DNA from 4 places in the Enterovibrio litoreus genome. Region 4 is predicted to be linked to each of the others. Evidence: predicted binding sites of a transcription regulator. Region 4 holds the regulator's gene; each other region holds the start of a gene.
What was found. The regulator PurR, encoded in region 4, represses purine synthesis genes. The targets are predictions, from matches to a motif close to TNANGNAAACGTTTNCNTNA.
Positions count from the first base shown of each region.

Region 1 (3,118 bases), 820 kb from region 4:
TCAATGAACTTGGCTTCACCGTTGAAGATCGTAATCGCTCTCAAGGAACCTTGAGTGTGGCGCTTAAAGAGCAGGATGATGAGTTCTGGCAAGAGCTAGGTGTTCAGCCGCTTCAGCTAGATCGCAACAAGTACAATATCTTGTTGGGTGATTTGGGTAACCGCACGTCAATCAACGTGACTGACAGTGCAGGTAAACCTGTGCCGGAAGAACAATTGGCGAACCTGAGCCCTGCCCTGGTTGCAGCTGTTGAGCGTTTGAATCGTAACTAGTTTGGTTGCTGATTACTGATATGAAAAGAGAGGACGCCAAGGCATCCTCTCTTTTTTTATTTTGTTCTATCGTGATTTAAGCTCAATCAACTAAGCCATAATCCGCTTTCAAGATAGCAATAATTTCTTGTTTTGGATTTTCACTTAAATGGATCGGATGGCCTACGATTTTCTCAGCAATACCAATATAGGTGCGAGAAATATCCATCAAGGCTTCTTCAGGCAAGATGTTGTCGCGCGCCAATGCTTCGCGCTCAGGCATACGGTTTTTATTCAACAAAATGTCTGGATCAGGGAAGTACTTGAGCAAGAACTGTCTAAACCCTTCTTTTGAGTTTTCAACAATCTTGCCAGCGTTATATTCCGCCGTATCCCAGATGCGTGATGAATCAGGCGTGCCTACTTCATCCATATAGATCAGCTTCTCCTGACCTGCGGCATCGGTGACATACCCAAATTCAAATTTGGTATCGACAAACGTTTGCCCCACTTCTTCCAGCGCCTTGCTGATCACGCCAAAGCCTTCTTTGAGCAGTGTTTCATAACGGGCAATATCGTCGACGGATGAGAAGTTAAACGCAGCGATATTGTCTTCAATGTTCTTGCGGGTGATGTTCACGTCGTCCGCTTCTGGCACACCCGGTATTCCTTTTAGAATCCCTTTGGTTGATGGTGTGATCAAAAGCTCAGGCAGTTTCTTGTCTCTTTCCAAGCCTTCTGGCAATGCGATACCGCAAAATTCGCGTTCGCCTTTTTCATAGGCGCGCCACATAGAACCTGTGATGTACTGACGGCAAATCGCTTCAACTTTGATAGGCTTGGCTTTTTGCACAATCCAGACGAAAGGATGCGGAATATCGAGAATATGACTGTCTGCCAAACCATTTTCTTTGAACAGCTTGAACCAATGATTAGAGATCGCATTGAGTGCTGCACCTTTACCGGGTACGCCTTTTAAACCGCCTTCACCTTGCCAGATGCAATCGAATGCGGAGATACGGTCGCTGATGACCATGATTGCCAATGGGGCATCAGGGGCGACATCGTAGCCTTTTTCTTTGATAAGGCGCTGACTGTCTTCTTCAGTCAGCCAGTAAACGGAACGCACTTTTCCACTGTGCACAGGCTGGTGGGTACGAATGGGAAGATCGTCGTTAACGGCGAGAACTTGATCCGCAAGGCTCATTGAGACATTCCTATCTAGGGTTAAACGGCAAACACAAAGTGATGAGAGTGCTCACATCACCCATTTGTTGGCATCATACCAGAACTCTTTTGTGCTGTTAGCGAAAAAAGCAAACGTTTGCCTAAAAAGTTCGAATGTCGAATTGGCATAAAATATAGGTGGCAGAGGGGAGAAATAAGGCGAAGTTAACGCGCCTTATTCGGTGGGATCACCAATACGAGGATTTGTCGTCAGAATCGTCGTCAGTTGGCGTGGTTTTCTTTGGCTGTTCTTTGCTTGCCGCGTCGTCTTTTTTGTTCTCTCTCTGACGCATACCAAGTTTAGATTTTGCGGTGTACTTCAACGCCATGATATTACTGACCACCACCGCGACCACGATAAAAATGATGACGTAGGGGTTAGTGAGAATGTCCATGTTCAGGCCTCGCACACATTGGTAACGTACTTCGAATATATCCCTTTGAGTGACAAAAGGATAGCGTCCTGCCCACAGATGTCAGACGTTGCTATGACGCTGCGTAATACCTCTTCGGTTAACGCATCGAGTATACCCACTGTGACCGCTTTATGGCTGATATGCCATGGCTCAAAGGCAACGCCACCTCTGTCTTCATGATAGGGGAAGAAAAAGCCAAAGCTGGCTAGGTTTGCTTCCAGCCAATCAAAGAAAGGGGCTTGATGACCGGACAGGTATTCCCAAGGTTCAAGCTGAATGCTTGCGCCCTTTGGTAGCAAATTTGCCGCATAGATATCCATGTCTGTGCCCCAATGATGACGGCTAGCACCGGGTAGCGCAGACCAGCGTAAAATGGCCTGCACTTTTTCATGATCGCTCAGCGTGCTTGGATCAAGAGGATTACCGTTATCATCCAAGATCGGACGATTGCCTGAAAACTTGCTGTTCCAAATCATTTTCTGACGGTCAAAATCGCGAAAGCTGCTAGCAATGACAAGTTCAAAACCGGCGGCTTTTGCGCTTTCTTGCAGACGCAGAAAATCATCCACAATATCGCGGTGTAGCAAGCGATCATCCAGTTCAACCAGATGATCACGTGTTTGCCCTGTCAGAGATGATATGGTCCAACTCATTTGGCGAATAGCTTCTCCAGCACTTTTTGGTACATATCCGTTAGCTTCTCAAGATCCGCCACTTTTACGCACTCGTTCACTTTGTGAATGGTGGCGTTTACTGGGCCAAGCTCAATCACTTGCGTGCCCATCTGCGCGATAAATCGACCATCAGATGTACCACCCGTGGTCAAAAGCTGGGGTTTTTGATGGTTCACTTCATCTACCGCATCCACAACCGCATCAAGCAAAGATCCGGTGTCGGTTAAAAATGGGTGGCCGCTAAACGTCCAAACAAGATCGTAGTCTAAGCCGTGTGCATCCAGCACAGAATGTACGCGTGCTTTGATATCGTCAGCGGTTAATTCCGTGCTGAACCTAAGGTTAAACTGAACCTTGAAGTCTCCCGGGATCACATTGCTTGCGCCAGTACCTGACGACAGGTTTGGAATTTGAAAACTGGTCGGCGGGAAATAGTCGTTGCCTTCATCCCACTGAATGGCAGCAAGCTCGGCCAGTGCGGGCAAAGCCTGATGAATCGGGTTTCGTGCCAGTTGCGGGTAGGCGACATGGCCTTGAATTCCCTTAACGG
Region 1 is NZ_CP166194.1:2,702,295-2,705,412, reverse strand. Features, by position in the region: gene bamC (outer membrane protein assembly factor BamC) at 1-272, shown strand, start outside; gene AB8599_RS11910 (phosphoribosylaminoimidazolesuccinocarboxamide synthase) at 355-1,458, opposite strand; gene AB8599_RS11905 (DUF2897 family protein) at 1,667-1,873, opposite strand; gene AB8599_RS11900 (M15 family metallopeptidase) at 1,876-2,547, opposite strand; gene dapE (succinyl-diaminopimelate desuccinylase) at 2,544-3,118, opposite strand, start outside.
Region 1: a site for PurR is predicted at 1,564-1,583, ahead of AB8599_RS11910 (phosphoribosylaminoimidazolesuccinocarboxamide synthase). Genes of this name have one in related genera too.

Region 2 (3,118 bases), 1.6 Mb from region 4:
GCGGAGCCTGCTTCGGGCTCAAAACCATATTCCCATCTGACGAGAGGTGGCATCGACATGAGTATTGACTCAGTCCGTCCGCCACTTTGTAAGCCGAATAACGTACCACGGTCATACACCAAATTAAATTCAACATAGCGACCGCGACGATAAAGCTGAAACTGCCGCTGATGCTCTCCATATTCGGTGTCTTTGCGCCGTTTAACAATAGGCAGGTAAGCGTTGAGAAAGCCTAAGCCAACAGCCTTAATGTAATCAAACGAGACATCAAAGCCCCAGTTGTTCAAATCATCAAAAAAGAGACCACCCACACCACGGGTTTCGTTGCGATGAGGCAAGAAGAAGTATCGATCGCACCACTCTTTGTGTTCTTGATAGACATCATTGCCAAAAGGCGCACAAATCGCCTTCGCGGTTTGATGCCAGTGGAGGCAATCCTCTGCAACAGGATAAAAAGGCGTCAGATCAAAGCCCCCACCAAACCACCATACAGGGTCTTCACCCTCTTTTTCAGCAATAAAGAAACGCACGTTAGCGTGAGAAGTTGGCACATGTGGGTTCTTCGGATGAACAACCAGAGAAACCCCCATCGCCTCAAAGCTTCGACCCGCAAGCTCCGGACGATGAGCGGTTGCTGAACCTGGCATCTTATCGCCAAAAACATGCGAAAAGTTCACGCCTGCTTGTTCAAAAACAGCACCATCGCGCAATACGCGGCTCTTGCCACCACCTCCAGCCTCACGTTGCCATGAATCTTCTTGAAATTGGGTAGCACCGTCTTCTTGCTCCAGTGCATTACAAATAGCATCCTGAAGTGACAGTAAAAAGCGCTTTACTGCTTCCTTATCTACTTGCTGAGGGAGGTTTGGCACGTTAATTCCTTTTTATTACTAACTTATTCAGCCTTGACGTAGCACCTTACCAGAACGCGCATCTCGGATCTCGGTTGGCTTATCACGACCGCCAATTTTTCCGTTCAATACGCACGGCACACGCTCGCCAAGCTGAGCAATCACTTCATCAGCAGTTCTGCATGGCTCTTTACCACTTAAGTTGGCGCTCGTCGAAGTGATCGGTTTTCCATATGCCATGCACAAAGCCTGAACATCGGGGTGATCAGATACCCTAACAGCAACCGTATCAAATTGACCCGTTACCCAGCCCGTGATTTTCTTGCCAGCAGGCATCACCCAAGTCACAGGGCCTGGCCAAGTCGCTAGCACGTCATCTTTGACATTGTCACTCAGGCCATCAAGGTCAATGTAACCTTCTAGCTGCGCCAAATTTGCTGCAATTAAAATTAAGCCCTTCGCTTTATCTCGTTCTTTCACCAACAACAAAGCTTCCACGGCTTGCGCACTATCAGGGTCGCAACCGACGCCAAATACCCCTTCTGTTGGGTACGCTATCACCTCACCGCGAGCCAATGCAGCGACACACTGTTCAACATTCGCCAAGGTTTTTCTCCTAATCAGGCATTCCTAAATTCGACATACTATGACGAATTTCCAGAGACGTTCTCAACATTTTTGTCACATATCGAAACACACTTGTTAGTTTACATTCCATCCTATTCGAGTGTGCTTGCAGCGAAACGCACTGACGCAAACGTTTTCCTTGTGGTTTTTTACAGATATAATGGCGCGCAATTTCACTTCGCAGTACACGGTAGTCACAGGAGAAGATATGAAAGTCGGCATCATCATGGGTTCGAAATCCGATTGGCCAACCATGAAAAACGCAGCAGACATGCTGGATCACTTCGGCGTTGCCTATGAAACCAAGGTGGTTTCAGCCCATCGAACCCCCCAGCTACTTGCAGAGTATGCCAATAATGCTGCTTCTCGTGGCATAAAAGTGATCATTGCCGGTGCTGGCGGCGCAGCGCACCTTCCCGGTATGACAGCTGCATTCACCAGTCTTCCTGTTTTGGGTGTACCTGTTCAGTCAAAAGCATTGAAAGGCATGGATTCACTGCTTTCTATCGTACAAATGCCAAAAGGTGTTGCGGTCGGCACCCTTGCAATTGGCGATGCAGGAGCAGCCAATGCGGGTCTGCTAGCCGCGCAAATCCTCGCGACCAGCGATAGCACCCTAATGACGAAAATCGATACTTTCCGCAAAACTCAAACTGAAACGGTGTTGGCTCACCCTGACCCGTCGGTAGATTAATCATGAATGTGCTGGTTCTAGGTGCTGGGCAACTGGCACGAATGATGGCGTTAGCGGGAGCCCCGCTAAATCTAAAAGTTAGTGCGTATGATGTACGAAGTGGCAATTTGGTTCACCCCGTCACACTTGAAGTGCTGGGTCATGGATTAGAAAACGGGATTGCAGACGCTGATGTTATCACTGCCGAGTTTGAGCATATCGCGCCTGACATTCTTAACATCTGTCAGGCCAGCGGAAAGTTCTACCCCGGAGAAGAGGCGATTCTGACTGGCGGTGATCGCCGCAAGGAAAAAACGTTGCTCGACAAAGCAAGCGTCAACAATGCACGTTATCACACCATCCTAAACCGTGAAGATTTTGATACGGCTATGAACACCATTGGTATACCAATGATCATTAAAAGCGCGCTTGATGGTTATGATGGTAAAGGGCAATGGCGTCTAAAATCCATTGATGATGCGGAATCTGTTTGGCTGGATATCGCTGCTTTTTTGCAAGCATCTCATCAAGGTGATCGTCAGTGTGTCATTGCTGAAGAGTTCGTACCGTTTGATCGTGAAGTGTCATTGATTGGCGCTCGCAACGCGAACGGTGAGATTGAAGTGTATCCGCTAACAGAAAACATCCACACCGATGGTATTTTAAGTGTTTCCGTCGCAGCGTGTGAAAACAAAGCATTGCAGGCACAAGCCGAAGCCATGTTTAAAGCCGTTGCGGACGCTCTCAATTATGTCGGCGTGTTAGCGATTGAATTCTTTGATGTGAACGGCAACCTCATGGTCAACGAAATAGCCCCCCGCGTACACAACTCTGGCCATTGGACGCAACAGGGCGCAGAAGTTTGCCAGTTTGAGAATCATCTGCGCGCAGTATGCAACCTACCGCTCGGCAGTGCTAATCGCATTCGTCCCACAGCCATGATCAACATCATTGGTGAGGTGACAGT
Region 2 is NZ_CP166194.1:3,462,458-3,465,575, forward strand. Features, by position in the region: gene hemF (oxygen-dependent coproporphyrinogen oxidase) at 1-872, opposite strand, end outside; gene AB8599_RS15575 (Sua5/YciO/YrdC/YwlC family protein) at 900-1,457, opposite strand; gene purE (5-(carboxyamino)imidazole ribonucleotide mutase) at 1,687-2,172, shown strand; gene AB8599_RS15585 (5-(carboxyamino)imidazole ribonucleotide synthase) at 2,175-3,118, shown strand, end outside.
Region 2: a site for PurR is predicted at 1,601-1,620, ahead of purE (5-(carboxyamino)imidazole ribonucleotide mutase). Genes of this name have one in related genera too.

Region 3 (3,118 bases), 1.1 Mb from region 4:
CGCGCCCAATGAACCCATGCCACGGTATGATTTGTATGAACGGCCTTGGTAAAGTTCAACTTCACCGGGAGACTCTTCCGTACCTGCTAACATTGAGCCAACCATCACACAAGATGCGCCAGCCACGATAGCCTTACACATGTCGCCTGAGAAACGGATACCGCCATCAGCGATAACAGGAATACCATTTTTATCAGCCACTTCCACTGCATCAGAAATTGCAGTGATTTGTGGAACACCCACACCCGTTACAATACGCGTGGTACAGATTGAACCTGGGCCAATGCCCACTTTTACTGCGTTAACGCCAGCATCGATCAGCGCTTGAGCACCTGAGCCTGTTGCGACGTTACCGCCAATGATTTGTAGATCTGGGAAGGCTGCACGAGTTTCACGAATACGCTGAAGAACGCCTTCAGAGTGACCGTGAGAAGAATCAATCAGCAGTACGTCAACGCCCGCTTCAACCAGTGCTGCAACACGTTCTTCGTTACCTGCACCCGCACCAACAGCAGCACCAACACGCAAACGGCCTTGCTCGTCTTTACATGCATGTGGCTTACGCTCTGCTTTTTGGAAATCTTTTGCAGTGATCATACCGCTTAGGTGGTGGTCATCATTCACAACCAGCACTTTCTCAACACGGTGTTTTTGCATTAGCTTTTGCACTTGCTCAGGGCTTGCGCCCTCTTTCACTGTTGCGAGACGCTCTTTGGGTGTCATCACTTCGGCCACTTTCAGGCTCAGATCTGTCACAAAGCGAACATCACGACCCGTGATAATACCGACCAACTCGTTAGTCTCAGTCACCACAGGGAAACCCGCAAAACCGTTGCGCTCTGTCAGTGTTTTCACATCTGCAATAGTTTGGTCTGGAGTCACAGTAACAGGATTAGACACCACACCGGCTTCGAAAATCTTCACTAAACGAACTTGTTCAGCTTGTTGCTCGATGGTCATGTTTTTGTGGATGAAACCGATACCGCCTTCCTGAGCTAACGCAATCGCGAGACGGGCTTCTGTCACTGTGTCCATCGCCGCTGAGATCAGAGGGATGTTCAATGAAATAGTTTTCGTCAGTTGAGCGCGTAAGTCGGCAGTGTTTGGAAGAACTGTGGAATGTGCTGGAACCAGCAATACATCATCAAAAGTTAGTGCTTCTTTAGCTATTCGTAACATTGCAATATCTCACGCCAAAATTAAATACGGGGGACTAAATATTGCCGCCGCATTATACTGATGACGCAAACGTTTGGCTATAGATTTTCACGAAATCGTTTGGCATTCATTTTTTGCCCCAGTACCATGACCAAAACCCGCTGATATTTAAGGCTAACTGGTGATGACAAGCCCCAACGAAAATATTTTCACCGTCTCTCGTTTAAACGCTGAAGTTCGCCTTCTGCTTGAGAACGAAATGGGTATCGTTTGGCTGGTTGGCGAGATCTCAAATCTCACTGTCCCTGTGTCTGGTCACTGGTATTTCACGCTAAAAGACAGCCGCGCTCAAGTTAAATGCGCCATGTTCAAAGGCAATAACCGACGCGTTACCTTTAAACCAGCAAACGGTAATCAGGTATTGGTTCGCGCGAGATTGTCCTTGTATGAACCTCGCGGCGACTACCAAATCATTGTTGAAAGCATGCAGCCTGAAGGCGATGGCATGCTACAGCAGCAATTTGAAAAGCTAAAAATGCAATTGGCCTCGGAAGGCTTGTTTGCGGCTAGCACGAAAAAAGCACTCCCTGAACAACCAAGACGCGTTGGAATCATCACCTCAAAAACCGGTGCAGCCCTGCACGATATTTTGCACGTATTAAAACGCCGTGACCCAAGCCTGCCTGTCGTGATCTATCCGACTCAAGTGCAAGGTAAAGATGCGGCAATACAAATTGCGCAGGCGATCGGACGCGCGAACAGTCGCGATGAATGTGATGTGCTAATTGTTGGGCGCGGTGGCGGTTCATTAGAAGATTTGTGGTGTTTTAACGAGGAAATAGTGGCGCGTACCATTGCCGCGAGCAGTATTCCTATTGTGAGTGCAGTGGGCCATGAAGTGGATGTGACCATTGCCGATTTTGTCGCAGACGTTCGCGCCCCGACACCATCTGCGGCCGCAGAGTTAGTGAGCAGAGATACGTCTATTCGCGCCCAGCAATTTTCGCAGCGAACAGATAGGCTGGCACATGTGTTCAGCAGGCATCTCTCACGCAGCCAAGATCGCCTCACACGTCTGCAACACCGACTGGCAATGCAACACCCACAAGCTCGCCTTCAACAGCAAGCACAGCAGTTTGACGAGCTTGAGCGTCGCCTGTATCAATCCATGCGCACCAAACTGCAAACTGATGCGCAGCGATTAGACCGAGCCAGCCAGAGATTAGCGCGTTTCTCACCAGCAAACCAACTGCCGGGGCTCAGCACGCAACTGGGATATACGCAGCAACGATTAGTGGAAGCCATACGCCGCCAGTTACGCCAACAGCAGCATGAACTGGCGCTGAAGATGGAAACCTTAGATGCCGTGAGCCCACTGGCCACACTGGCGCGCGGATATTCGATAACACGTGACGAGAACAATAAGGTGATCAAGTCTGACGGTGATGTGAAGCCCGGCGATAGGATCATTACCGCGCTTGCCAGCGGAGAGATCCACTCCACCGTGATCTAGGATCGCTCTTTTCATTGTTCCACATACGTTTAAACGGCGTCGTTACGACGCCGTTTTTTGTGCTTCGAAGACAATTCTCGCACTCGAGCGTGACTTTAATTCATTGCATTGATGACAGAAGTAATTCGTCGCACCACACGCTTGCAGCTTTTCCAATTGCGTCTCACAGGATTGGCAATACCCCTGTTTTATAAAGACTTTATTGCAAGGCTCACAGCGATAGCTCCCCTGTTCCCAATACATCACCACGCCACAATCTGGGCAATTGTTTTCCATGACTATTTCCCCTTAGCTGTCCACATCGCACTTTCGCTGTTCAACATTTCACGTATCACTTTTGCGCGCTATTCTAACTGAAACTCAAGATCAAACAGAACAGCCTCTCGCTGGATCCTATCAAGATCGTCAGATCTCAGCGTTTATGGGATCCGATCAGCGATCTACCCC
Region 3 is NZ_CP166194.1:750,892-754,009, reverse strand. Features, by position in the region: gene guaB (IMP dehydrogenase) at 1-1,179, opposite strand, end outside; gene xseA (exodeoxyribonuclease VII large subunit) at 1,343-2,671, shown strand; gene AB8599_RS03185 (zinc ribbon domain-containing protein) at 2,714-2,947, opposite strand.
Region 3: a site for PurR is predicted at 1,241-1,260, ahead of guaB (IMP dehydrogenase). Genes of this name have one in related genera too.

Region 4 (3,118 bases):
TATAAAGCTGGCGTATGTCGTATTGAAGAAGGTGCTTGGTATGCGCCACTTGAAGGCGGCAAGCCGGGTACACTTTGTACTTACGGCGATCCAAACGTCCTGACTGTAGACATTGGTACTTCTAAGCTAGCGCAAGCAACCTCTGCGCATACCGCGCTGGTTGAAATTGAGAAGTACACGGGTGAAGCGCCAGCAGTAACAGGCTTCAGCGGCCCTATCGAAATTGACGATGTAAACCCACTGTTCCCGGCGATGGATATCGCATAAGAGACAGTGTGAAGAAAAAGGGCAGCTTAGCTGCCCTTTTTTACTCTATGTTAGATACACTTACTAACACGCTTCGTTTCTCTAACTATCGGGATGACAATGCAAGAATTTATTGCCATTAACGAACAACGCGCCGAATTTTACTGGTGGATGTCTTCTTTATTTGCTAACGAATTGACGCAAGAAGACCTCAATAATTATCACGGCGCAGACATGGGTAATTACTTTTCATCGTTAGCGATGACTCAAGAATTAAAAGCGCCGATCGCCGACTTTCGCAATGCACTCGCCGCGCTAAAACTTCGCGAAGATGCGCAGCTCGAGCTAGCGGCTGATTTCTGCGGTTTATTCCTCAGCACGCCCAAAACAGGCGCATTACCTTATGCGTCTATTTATATCGGTGAAACCGGTCTGTTGAACGATAAGCCCGCGCAAGAAATGGGTCAATGGATGGAAAAGTACGGCATTGCTCAACGTAAAGATTTCAATGAACCGTTTGACCATCTAGCGGTTGTGCTCGATTTCATGGGCAACCTCGTGATGTTAGCCAACAAGGAAACCGAGGAAGACCGACAAGAAGCTATGATGCAAGAACAACAAGCATTTTTGGAAACCATGGTGATGCCTTGGCTAGGCAACTTTCAAAAGGCGCTTAACCAATTCGATCAATTCGGTTTTTATAAAGCCGCTGGTGCATTGCTAACCGCATTTATGACATTGGATCTTTTATTCCTGAAAGGCGAATAAACCCGTTTCCCAAAGAGAACATGAAGCCGGGCAAGCCCGGTTTTTTCTTTTTTGAGCACGAAAACCGGAAAAAACCTGCTATTTCCCAAGCTTGATACGCTTCAAGCTTATGCGAGTCGCTTCAATTGATTAATTGCGGGCGCGGTCATGAGCCAGTAAACTGTGAACGCAAGCGATTGGCATTGAGACGTTTCTGTAATTTTGCAAACACCTAGTCAAAATGCCACGCACAGTAACCCCCCCTAACTACCACACTTGATGGAAAGCAAGTTGCTGGCAGTGTCGAGAAAGCATGACGACAAGGGGCTGAGAGTCAGTCTCTCCACCTTTTTAAAACGAATCCATTACGCCGCTTAGCATAGCGGCGTAAACATATTGAGCAGCCTCTATTTTTCAAGCTGCGAATGAAAACGATAAGAAGATTACCCAATGGCAACAATTAAAGATGTCGCACGCATGGCTGGTGTATCTACGACAACCGTTTCACACGTGATCAATAAAACACGTTTTGTCGCAGAAAACACAACCAAGAAAGTATGGGCCGCAGTCGACGACTTAAACTATGCGCCGAGTGCCGTTGCGCGCAGCTTGAAATGCAATTCAACACGCACTATCGGCATGCTGGTGACCAAATCTACCAACCCATTCTTTGCGGAAGTGGTTCATGGCGTTGAAGAATACTGCTATCGAGAAGGTTACACGCTGATCTTATGCAACACCGAAGGTAACCTTGCGAAACAACGCGACTACTTGCGCATGTTGGCAGAGAAGCGCGTTGATGGTCTTTTAGTGATGTGTTCAGACCTGAATGAAGAACTCTTGACGCTGTTGGAGAAAAAGAAAGATCTGCCAATGGTTGTGATGGACTGGGGCACTCAGCACGTGCATACAGACTGCATTCAAGACAATGCGGAAATGGGCGGCTACATTGCAACCAAACACTTCATTGATAACGGCCACACTAAAATTGGCTGTATTTCAGGCCAACTAGATAAGCTGACTTGCCAGACTCGACTAGAAGGCTTCAGAAAAGCGTTGTCAGAAGCAGGTCTTGAAGAGAATCCAAATTGGATTGTTGAAGCTGACTTCGAATGTGACTCTGCCGTTGAAGCTGCTAACATGATTTTGGCTCAGGAAGATCGACCAACGGCGGTGTTCTGTTTCAACGACATTATGGCACTGGCTGCCATCAGTACCTTTCGTCAGGCTGGCTTAGACATTCCTAATGATATATCCATCATTGGCTATGACAATATCGATTTAGCCGCATTTTTCTCTCCGCCACTCACCACCATCCACCAGCCGAAAAATCGACTGGGCAAGACGGCGATCAAATTACTGTTGGAGCGTTTAGCTAACAAAGAAAACCAACAACAAATCTTCGTGATGCAGCCGGAATTAATTGTTCGCAGTTCGGTGAAAAATCTGCGCTCAGAATAACATTTCTCTAAAATCCTCAACACTAAAAAGCTCGGAAATAACCATCTGGGCTTTTTCTTTTCTGGCAAGTTTTCCGACACTTTCAAACACATTTTTGCGACTAACCTCTTAAACACCAAATTGTCTAGTTTTCTAGTGCTACCCTTTATCCCAGTCGGAAAACGACCAATTTGGTCAAAAATGTTTCTATTACAAAGACAACCGAATATTTTCAACCACATCAATAGGATCCTATCTGAACCAAGATCACATTTTTTGAGACCAGCAATAACGACAAAATGATGCGATTCAGTTAATCTAAACGCCGTTAAGAAAAAGGCAAACCACCGCGAAAGCGTGGGACGCAAAGCTTCCGGCCTCTCAACACTGAATTCAATTTCGTGTTAGTGGTAGCGGAGCTACCGATGACGTTAGCATTTCCATATCGGATTCTTCCGGTTGGTTGACAATTCTCTGAATTAGCTTTGCTACGTTGCTCCTTGACCATTCATCCAGGAACGTATTGATTGAGAATAAGTCACATGGATAAACCTACACTAAAAAACACACTAAAATTCTTCGAATGTCTGGGCAAAATCAAATCTCGATCCATGTTTGGGGGGTTTGGCATATTTTGCGATGAGACAATGTTCGCACTGGTCGTCACCGATCAGCTTCACCTTCG
Region 4 is NZ_CP166194.1:1,883,922-1,887,039, forward strand. Features, by position in the region: gene torA (trimethylamine-N-oxide reductase TorA) at 1-267, shown strand, start outside; gene torD (molecular chaperone TorD) at 367-1,014, shown strand; gene purR (HTH-type transcriptional repressor PurR) at 1,444-2,454, shown strand; cyclic di-GMP riboswitch class I at 2,762-2,860, shown strand; gene AB8599_RS08220 (TfoX/Sxy family DNA transformation protein) at 2,976-3,118, shown strand, end outside.